DNA from 2 places in the Massilistercora timonensis genome. Region 2 is predicted to be linked to the other one. Evidence: a T-box and tRNA genes for the amino acid it is inferred to sense, from the RefSeq annotation. Region 2 holds a T-box; the other holds one or more tRNA genes.
The links. A T-box is a leader RNA that pairs with one kind of tRNA and senses whether it is charged. The one in region 2 lies ahead of proS (proline--tRNA ligase), so its partner is inferred to be a tRNA-Pro.
Positions count from the first base shown of each region.

Region 1: it encodes a tRNA-Pro, which carries the amino acid that the T-box ahead of proS (proline--tRNA ligase) is inferred to sense. The anticodon was not compared.

Region 1 covers NZ_DBGCJQ010000119.1:5,285-9,701, forward strand. Annotated here, with positions in the region: gene ACML7B_RS10375 (dipeptidase) at 1-359, shown strand, start outside; gene ACML7B_RS10380 (phosphoribosylaminoimidazolesuccinocarboxamide synthase) at 420-1,280, opposite strand; tRNA gene ACML7B_RS10385 (tRNA-Gln) at 1,441-1,511, shown strand; tRNA gene ACML7B_RS10390 (tRNA-Pro) at 1,565-1,638, shown strand; gene ACML7B_RS10395 (DUF3842 family protein) at 1,807-2,217, shown strand; gene ACML7B_RS10400 (epoxyqueuosine reductase) at 2,236-3,003, shown strand; gene ACML7B_RS10405 (helix-turn-helix domain-containing protein) at 3,128-3,631, shown strand; gene ACML7B_RS10410 (hypothetical protein) at 3,636-3,968, shown strand; gene ACML7B_RS10415 (hypothetical protein) at 4,028-4,390, shown strand.
Region 2 covers NZ_DBGCJQ010000083.1:14,026-18,442, reverse strand. Annotated here, with positions in the region: gene ACML7B_RS07700 (REP-associated tyrosine transposase) at 1-344, opposite strand, end outside; gene proS (proline--tRNA ligase) at 431-1,870, opposite strand; T-box leader at 1,968-2,177, opposite strand; gene ACML7B_RS07690 (RluA family pseudouridine synthase) at 2,337-3,062, shown strand; gene ACML7B_RS07685 (UDP-N-acetylmuramoyl-L-alanyl-D-glutamate--2,6-diaminopimelate ligase) at 3,066-4,417, opposite strand, start outside.

The DNA of each region.
Region 1 (4,417 bases), on a different contig from region 2:
TCCGGGCGCTGGCCAAAACCGGCGGCGTGATGGGAATGAACCGGGCGGACGGGTTCATCCACCCGGACAAGGCAAAGCAGACGGTGGAAGGTCTGGCGGACCACGTGGATTATATCCGGGATCTGGTGGGCATCGACCATATCGGCTGCGGGTTTGACTTCGAGGATTACGTGGATCAGGCCGCGCTTAGCAAAAACGGGATCGATAACGAGGATCCGGCGGGAACGAAGGGAATCGAGAGCGCCGCGCAGGCCCATAATTTCCTGGACGTGCTGGAGAGTCGGGGCTATACCCAGGAGGAACTGGAGAAAGTGGCCTACAAGAATTTCTACCGGGTATTCAAACAGGTGCTGAGATAGGATATGCGACAAAAAAGAGAACGCAGATTAGCTCTGCGTTCTCTTTATATTATTCGGAATCTACAGTTTCTCGCCGGTGAGCATCTCATATCCCTGGAGATATTTGTCGATGGTCTTCTGAACAATCTCTTCCGGCAGAGTCCAGTCATTCCCCGGATTGGCTTTCAGCCAGTCGCGGGCGAACTGCTTGTCGAAGGAAGGCTGGCTGTGTCCCGGCTCATAGCCTTCCGCCGGCCAGAAGCGGGAACTATCGGGAGTGAGCATCTCGTCGCCCAGCACGATGTTTCCATCTTCATCCAGGCCAAACTCGAACTTGGTGTCTGCGATGATGATGCCGCGGCTTAAGGCATAGTCCGCGCATTTCTTGTAGAGAGCCAGGGTGTAGTCCCGCAGCTTGGCTGCGTACTCTTCGCCCTTGCCCGGGAAATATTTCTCCAGGTGGGCAATGCTCTGCTCATAAGAAATGTTCTCGTCATGATCGCCGATCTCCGCTTTGGTGGAGGGGGTGTAGATAGGCTCAGGAAGCTTGTCGGATTCCTTTAAGCCCTCCGGCAGCTTGATGCCGCATACGGTGCCGTTCTCCTGGTAGCTGGCCCAGCCGCTTCCGGTGATGTAGCCCCGCACGATACACTCGATGGGAAGCATGTTAAGCTTCCGGCACATCATGCTGTTGCCGTCGAATCTGGGCTGCTGGAAGAACTCCGGCATATCCTTTACATCTGTGGAGATCATGTGGTTGGGAAGGATGTCTTTGGTCATGTTGAACCAGAATTTGGACATCTGGGTCAGGACCGTTCCTTTCTTGGTCACATCATTCTTCAGGATAACGTCGAAACAGCTGATGCGGTCGGTAGCCACCATGATCAGGCTGTCTCCGTTGTCGTAGATCTCACGTACTTTTCCTTCTTTGATTGGCTTCATAGTACATCCCTTTCTATGGTAATTGATTTGTTTGAGTATCCTCTAAATAATAGGAAACCAGATTTCCAGCTAAAAAGCAATAGGAATTTCTCAAAAAATGAAAAAAACACTTGATTTCTGTTAAAAGTTTGTTATAATAATATTTGTTCGCTGACAGTAATGCGGATTGGTGTAATGGCAGCACAGCAGACTCTGACTCTGTTAGTAGAGGTTCGAGTCCTCTATCCGTAGTTCCTTGGCAGGGGCGCCGGATGCTTGAATATATAAGTGTCCGGTCAACTTATCGGAGTGTGGCTCAGCTTGGTAGAGCGCTACGTTCGGGACGTAGAGGTCGCAGGTTCAAATCCTGTCACTCCGATTTTGGTTTTGGAGGCTGTAAACCCAGTAAAATCAAGGGTTTGCGGCTTTCTTTATTTTTTTGAAAAACACGTCTAAAACGGAAAAAACTGGTTTTTTCTAACCATTTTTCTAACACTTTTCCAACGAAGCGATATTTTGGAAGGTGTTATCCAGAAAGGAAGCGGGTATGAAAGTTTTGATCATAGACGGCCAGGGCGGCGGCCTGGGCCGGCAGCTGGTAACAGCAGTAAAAGAGAAGTGTCCGGAGGCGGAGGTACTGGCGGTGGGGACTAACAGTACCGCCACGGGCGCCATGCTCCGGGCGGGAGCGGATCAGGCGGCCACCGGGGAAAACGCGGTGCTGGTAGCGTGCCGACGGGCGGACGTGATCATCGGGCCCATCGGGATCGTGATCGCAGACTCCATGCTGGGGGAGATCACCCCGGCCATGGCTGCGGCGGTAGGCCAGAGCCCGGCCAGAAGGATCCTGCTTCCGGTGAATCAGTGCGATAACCTGGTTGTGGGAGCCGCGGATCTTAGCATGGCGGATAAGGTGCGGGAAGCGGCAGAGCTCCTGCGCGGACTTCTGGATCAGTAGATGGAGAGGAGAACGGCAATGCGGGGAAAAGAAGAGATCCTGGAACATATCAATGCATTTGTCCGGGAGTATCAGAAGGGAAGAGAACTGACTGCGAGATGGAAACTGCCGCTGATGGGATTCGCGGATGCGAACAATCCTTATATACGCAGTTTGAAGGAGCTGATCTCGCCTACTCATTATCTGCCGGAGGAATTTCTTCCAGACTGTAAGACTATCCTGTGTTATTTCTTTCCCTTTACAGAGGAGATCGCCCGCAGCAACGAGGAAGGGGAGGAACCTTCTGCCGTCTGGGTGAGGGCCTATCAGGAGACCAATCAGATGTTTGTAGAGCTGAACCGGTCTCTGGCAGAGCTTTTTGCCTCCTGGGGCTACCGGGCGGTATCGCCGGATCCGGTGGGGATGATCGACGAGGAGCATATCTACAGCAACTGGTCCCAGCGACACATTGCGTATGCTGCGGGCCTTGGGACTTTCGGGATGAACAATATGCTGATCACAGAGGCGGGGACCTGCGGCCGGTTTTATTCCCTGATCACCGATTATCCGGCGGATACGGACGGGCCGGTTCGAAAAGAGCGGTGCCTCTATAAGTGGAACGGTTCCTGCGGCCTGTGTGTGAGGAGATGCCCCATCCATGCACTGACCCTGAAGAGTGGATTTGACCGGGTTGCCTGCCAGAGGCACCTGGCGGACTTTGAGAAGCGGCTGGGGGCAGATGTATGTGGGAAATGTACACTTCAGCTGCCCTGCACCTATAGAATACCAAATAGGGACGGAGTTTAGGACTTCCGTCTCTATTTATTTGCGCAAATATTTTTGCACAGGTTCCAAAGCGATTTGCTGGTAATTTGGCAGGGGGTCTGGTATTCTGGGGTAAAGATATTTTTCTGAAGGGAAAGAAAGCAGTATGGGAAAAACTGAGAATAGAGAAAATGCCTGCTCTCTTGCCGAGCGTCTGGTGGCGCTCCGAAAAAAGCAGGGATACAGTCAGCAGGAGATAGCGGATCGGTTGTCTGTTACCAGGCAGACCATCTCAAACTGGGAATGTGGACAGGGGGCGCCTGCCCTGGATAAAGCGGCGGAACTGGCAGCCATTTACCAGATCAGCCTGGATGAGCTGGCAGGACTTGCAGATGAGCGAGAAGCGCCGGGAGTGGATCTTCATATTCTTAAGAAGCTGGAGGGGCGGCGCTGCCAGCTGGAATTTACAGAAGAGAATACAATGGACGCGATGATGGACGGCCTGTTAGACAATGCCAATGTCCGGATCCTGGAAGTGGGAGATCGCCGGGTCAGGATCGAATATGAGAGAAGAAAAGAAGATGCTATGTTTCAAAAAGAGACGGTGGTGCGGGAAGTAGAGCATTCGATGATCATCGGGGTATCTTTTGCGGAAGAAAAGGAGAGTTGACATTATGACAACGGTACTGATGTTTTTCATGGTATTTATGCTGGCATACGGGATATATTTTCTGTGTACCCATTTGGAAAAAGAAGAAAAGAACGGGAAAAAAGCGCCGCAGAAGGACGGACATGGATGGGCGGAGATCCTTCCCGGGTATAGGGGACGGACCATCGAAATAGTAGTGAAGGATCCCATGTTCGGGATTGGAGTGATCCACAGTCAGAAGGGCATTTTGCAGGATCTGGACGATCAGTGGATGGAAATGGTATGCGAAGAAAAAAAGAAGAAGGTTATAAAGATGATCCGTCTGGATCAGATCAGCGGAGTAAAAGAGATCCTGTAAATTGTGTGAATTGGGCAGAACTGCAAAGACTTTCAGAAGATTTACAACAGGTACTGGGCATGTTAAAATATAGGGGCAGAAGGAAGGAGCTGCAGGGATATATACAAAAGAACGAAAAGTATTTCAGCAGTGTAGATGCGGAGACCTATCAGGCGCTGTGCAGCTTTTTGAATATGGAAAAGGGAATAAAAGAGGTGGAAGCCATTCAGAAGGAGGAGCGTGTGAATATGTGTCAGGCATTGGAAGAATGGTATCAGGATGCGTTGAAAGAAGGAGAAGTAAAGGGCAGAGAATCTGGGCGCGGCGAAGGGATTGCCCTGGCAAAGAAAGTTTTCCGCTTGTCAGCGGAAGGACGGACGGAAGCGGAGATTGCAAAAGAGGCGGGAATCGGCCTGGAAGAGGTGCGCGGTATTCTTGAGTAACAAAACGGTTGCCGGCAGTTTTTCTAT
Region 2 (4,417 bases):
TTCCAGAAATATGCCTCGCTCTCAATACACTGGCTCCGGAATCGTCCCTGGAATACATATCCAGTCCGATGATGTTTGTAATTATAATAATGGGCATACTTGGCTAAGATTTTAGCCATGAATAGTGATAAGTTTTTTAGATCTGCCTTGACAAGCAGATGAATGTGATTTGACATCAGACAATAAGCGTAAACGGACACCTGATACTTCTCCAGATTTTCCCTGATAATTTCCCGCATCCGCCTTTTCTCTGCCCCGGTCTGAAAAACAGGTTCTTTATCCAGCCCTCTGGCTATAACATGATAAAATCCCGTCCCGCTCTTTTGCCTCGCTTTTCTCGGCATTTATACCCTCCTTTCAAAAAGGGACAGGGTTTTTTCAATCTGGGACGTGGTATTTTCAAAAATACCACGTCCCCAATTAAAATAAATTAATAAGATTTTCCCCAATATGCCATGTGTTTCGCAGGCTTTCCGCACCAGATACATTTATCGGAGATCATTTCTTCATCTTCGATCAGACATCTGGTTGCCGCGCCGCCGGTCACGTATTTTACTTCTCCTTCGCATTCCGGATCTCCGCACCAGCAGGCTTTTACAAAGCCACGGTTGGCTTTGAATTTCTCTTCCATCTCGTCCATGGTGGTTGCGGTATCGATATGGTTCTGCAGGAATTCATTTGCCTTATCGTACATATCCTGCTGCTCCTGCTCCAGGATCTCGCGAAGTTTTACCGCGATCTCATCCAGAGATACTACCGTCTTCTCGCGGTTATCCCGGCGTACTACAACTACCTGGTTCTTCTCCAGGTCTTTCGGGCCGATCTCGATACGGGTCGGGATTCCCAGCATCTCCTGCTCAGCGAATTTCCAGCCGGTGCTCTTGTCGGAATCGTCGATCTTCACACGATATCCGGCTTTCTTCAGTTCATCCAGCAGTGCGAATGCCCGGTCAAGAACGCCTTCTTTATGCTGTGCGATCGGAATGATCCGGCATTCTACCGGCGCTACATGAGGCGGCAGCACCAGTCCGTCGTCATCGCCGTGTACCATGATAAGGGCTCCGATGCTTCTGGTGGACCATCCCCAGGAAGTCTCGTAAGCGCTCTGAAGCTGATTATTCTTATCTACATACTTAATGCCAAATGCATCCGGGAAGCCGCTTCCGAAGAAATGGCTGGTGGCGGACTGCAGTGCTTTTCCATCGTGCATCAGCGCCTCAATGGTGTAGGTATCCTGAGCGCCGGCAAATTTCTCGTGCTCTGCTTTTCTTCCGGATACAAACGGGATCGCCAGGGTCTCACGGTAGCAGTCCTCATATACGTGGAACATCTGGATAGTCCGCTCTTCTGCTTCCTCATAGGTAGCGTGAAGGGTGTGTCCCTCCTGCCACAGGAACTCTCTGGAACGAAGGAAAGGCCGGGTAGTCTTCTCCCAGCGCAGCACGGAGTTCCACTGGTTCCATACCTTCGGCAGATCACGGTAAGAGCGCACGCTCTTGGCCCACAGATCGCAGAACAGGGTCTCGGAAGTAGGACGGATACAGAACCGCTCCTGCAGTCTCTCCATTCCGCCATGGGTTACCCACGCAACCTCCGGCGCAAAGCCTTCCACGTGGTCTGCTTCCTTCTCCAGAAGGCTCTCCGGGATCAACATTGGAAGACATACATTTTCCACGCCAGTCTCTTTAAACCGGCGGTCCAGATCTGCCTGGATCAGCTCCCAGATGGCGTAGCCGTTGGGAAGATAGTTCAGACAACCTTTTACACTGGAATAATCACACAGCTCTGCCTCCCGCACAACGTCTGTGTACCACTGTGCAAAATTCTCCTCGCGGGATGTGATGTTTTTGACCATTTTTTCCTTTGCCATACTCTTTTCTCCTTTTCTTTTCCCCGGGGCCCCTTGCCCCGCATGATGATCTAACGGGAGCTTCCGGCAAAAGAAAACGCCGGGTTTTTCGCTCCCCAAAAGGGACCGAAAAGCTCGGCGGTACCACCCTCGTTAACTGCAGACCGTCTGCAGTTCGCTTCATTTGCCCTTAACGCCGGCCTGCGCTGCGCTTTCACGCAGAGGCTCCAAGGCGGGTTTCCATGCAGTTCAGGACGGAAATCTTTCACCAGATGATCTCCTCTCTTTATGTCCGCTTACATGTACTATTCCTCTTCATCGCCCAAAACTATCGAGTTAAACGTAATTTTAAGCCAAGCCCTTTTATTTGTCAAGGAAAACCCTTGTAATCTTCCCTTTTTTCTCCCCTGTCCGGATTGCATCCTGCCGGTTTCTGTGCTTTAATGATAACTGTCTGACAAGAACACGAGAAAGGAGCCTGACTGTCATGGATCATACTTCTCTGAAAATATTATATGAAGATCCCCAGATTATTGTGTGCGTAAAACCGGCAGGTATTCCCACTCAGACCAAAAAAATCGGCTTACCCGACATGGTAAGCCTTCTGAAAAATCATCTGGCCGGGCAATCCCCTTCCGGACAACCGCCCTATCTTGCTCTGATCCACCGGCTGGATCAGCCGGTAGCCGGCATCCTGGTATTCGCCCGGACGCCTGCCGCCGCCAAAGCCTTGAACCAGCAGCTGACCAGCCATCAATTTGGAAAATATTACCGGGCCCTGGTCTTTGGACGCCCCCCCAGGGAAGAAGACACCCTGGAAGATTACCTGGTAAAAGATTCCCGCAGTAACACCTCCCGGATATGCACAAAAGACACTCCCGGGGCAAAATCTGCCCGTCTGCATTATACAATTGTCAAAAAGGGACAGGGTTTTTTCAATCTGGGACGTGGTATTTTCGAAAATACCACGTCCCCAACTGAGCTTCCTGCTGAGCTTGACATTCACCTGGACACGGGGCGCCACCACCAGATCCGCGTCCAGCTGGCCGCCATGGGCTGCCCCATCGTCGGGGATTTCAAATACGGCCCGGGCTCACCGGATCCGGCGGCACGTCTGCCGCTTATGCTCTGTGCCTACCGGCTGGAGTTCCTCCATCCAACTACAAAAAGGCGGCTGACTTTCCGTCTGCCGCCTGAAGATTTTGCATTATGATCGCTATTTTGTCTGAAGATATTCCCGGATAACCTGTTCCTCGGAAAATGGATATTTCACTCCGCGGACATCCTGATATTCTTCATGTCCTTTTCCGATCAGCGCCACAATATCATTTTTCCCGCAGTGATCGATCACGTAATGGATCGCGTCCTTCCGGTCAGGAATGATCTGATAAACGCCATTATATACATCCAGTCCTTCTATGATATCCCGGTTGATATCATCCATATCCTCAAACCTGGGATTGTCCATGGTGAGGATGGTGAGATCTGCGTACTTTCCTGCCGCTTGCCCCAGATCCCGGCGTCTCTGCCGCGGCCGGTTTCCGCCGCCGCCAAACACACAGATAAGCCGCTTTGGATGGTAGCTCTTCAGCAGATGCAAAAGGCTCTCGATGCTGAGGGCATTATGGGCATAATCGATGATGATATTGGTAAAGTGAGCGCTGTCCTGCACCAGCTGGGTACGCCCTTTCACAAACACCTTCTTCAGCGCCGCCCTCACGGTCTCCATATCAATCCCTTCGGTCCTAGCCACGCTTATGGCCGCCAGTGCATTTTCCACATTAAACTCTCCGGGCATGTTCAGCACCATGTGGGCGCTCTCCTTCCCGTCAAGGTCAAAGGAAACCCCCAGAAGCCCCGGCTCCCAGATGTTCCGGATGTCATGCGCCTGGTAGTCCCCGCCCTGATCCCGGGAAAATGTAACCGGATGTCCGGTAAGCTCCAGCATTTCTTTCCCGTGGGCATCTCCCAGATTGATGATCCCGTAGTGGCTCTGCCGGAACAAAAGCTTCTTGCAGGACAGATACTCGGCAAAATCCGCATGCTCTCCTTCTCCGATATGATCCGGAGAAATATTGAGAAATGCACCGTACCGAAAATGGATCCCATCCGTCCGATGCTGTTTCAGTCCCTGGGAAGACACTTCCATCACCACATGGGTACAGCCTTCTCGCTCCATCTGAGCAAGGATTTCCTGAAGCTCATAAGGGCCCGGCGTAGTATTCTTGGTTGGGATCTTCTCCGCCCCGATATATGCGCCGATGGTTCCGATCATTCCCGTCTTTTTCCCGGCTTCTTCCAGGATCTTCTTTATCATATGGGCCGTGGTGGTCTTTCCCTTGGTCCCGGTCAGTCCGATCATTACCATCCGGTCCGCCGGATGCCCGAACCAGGCCGCCGCGATCTTCGCCATGGCCTCCCGGGAGTCTTCCACCTGGATCATCACTGCGTCCAGATGTCTCTCCGGCATCTCTTCCACGATCACCGCTCCGGCGCCGGCCTCAATAGCTTTGTCTATATATTCGTGCCCGTCTGCCAGGAACCCCCGGATACACACAAACATGCCTC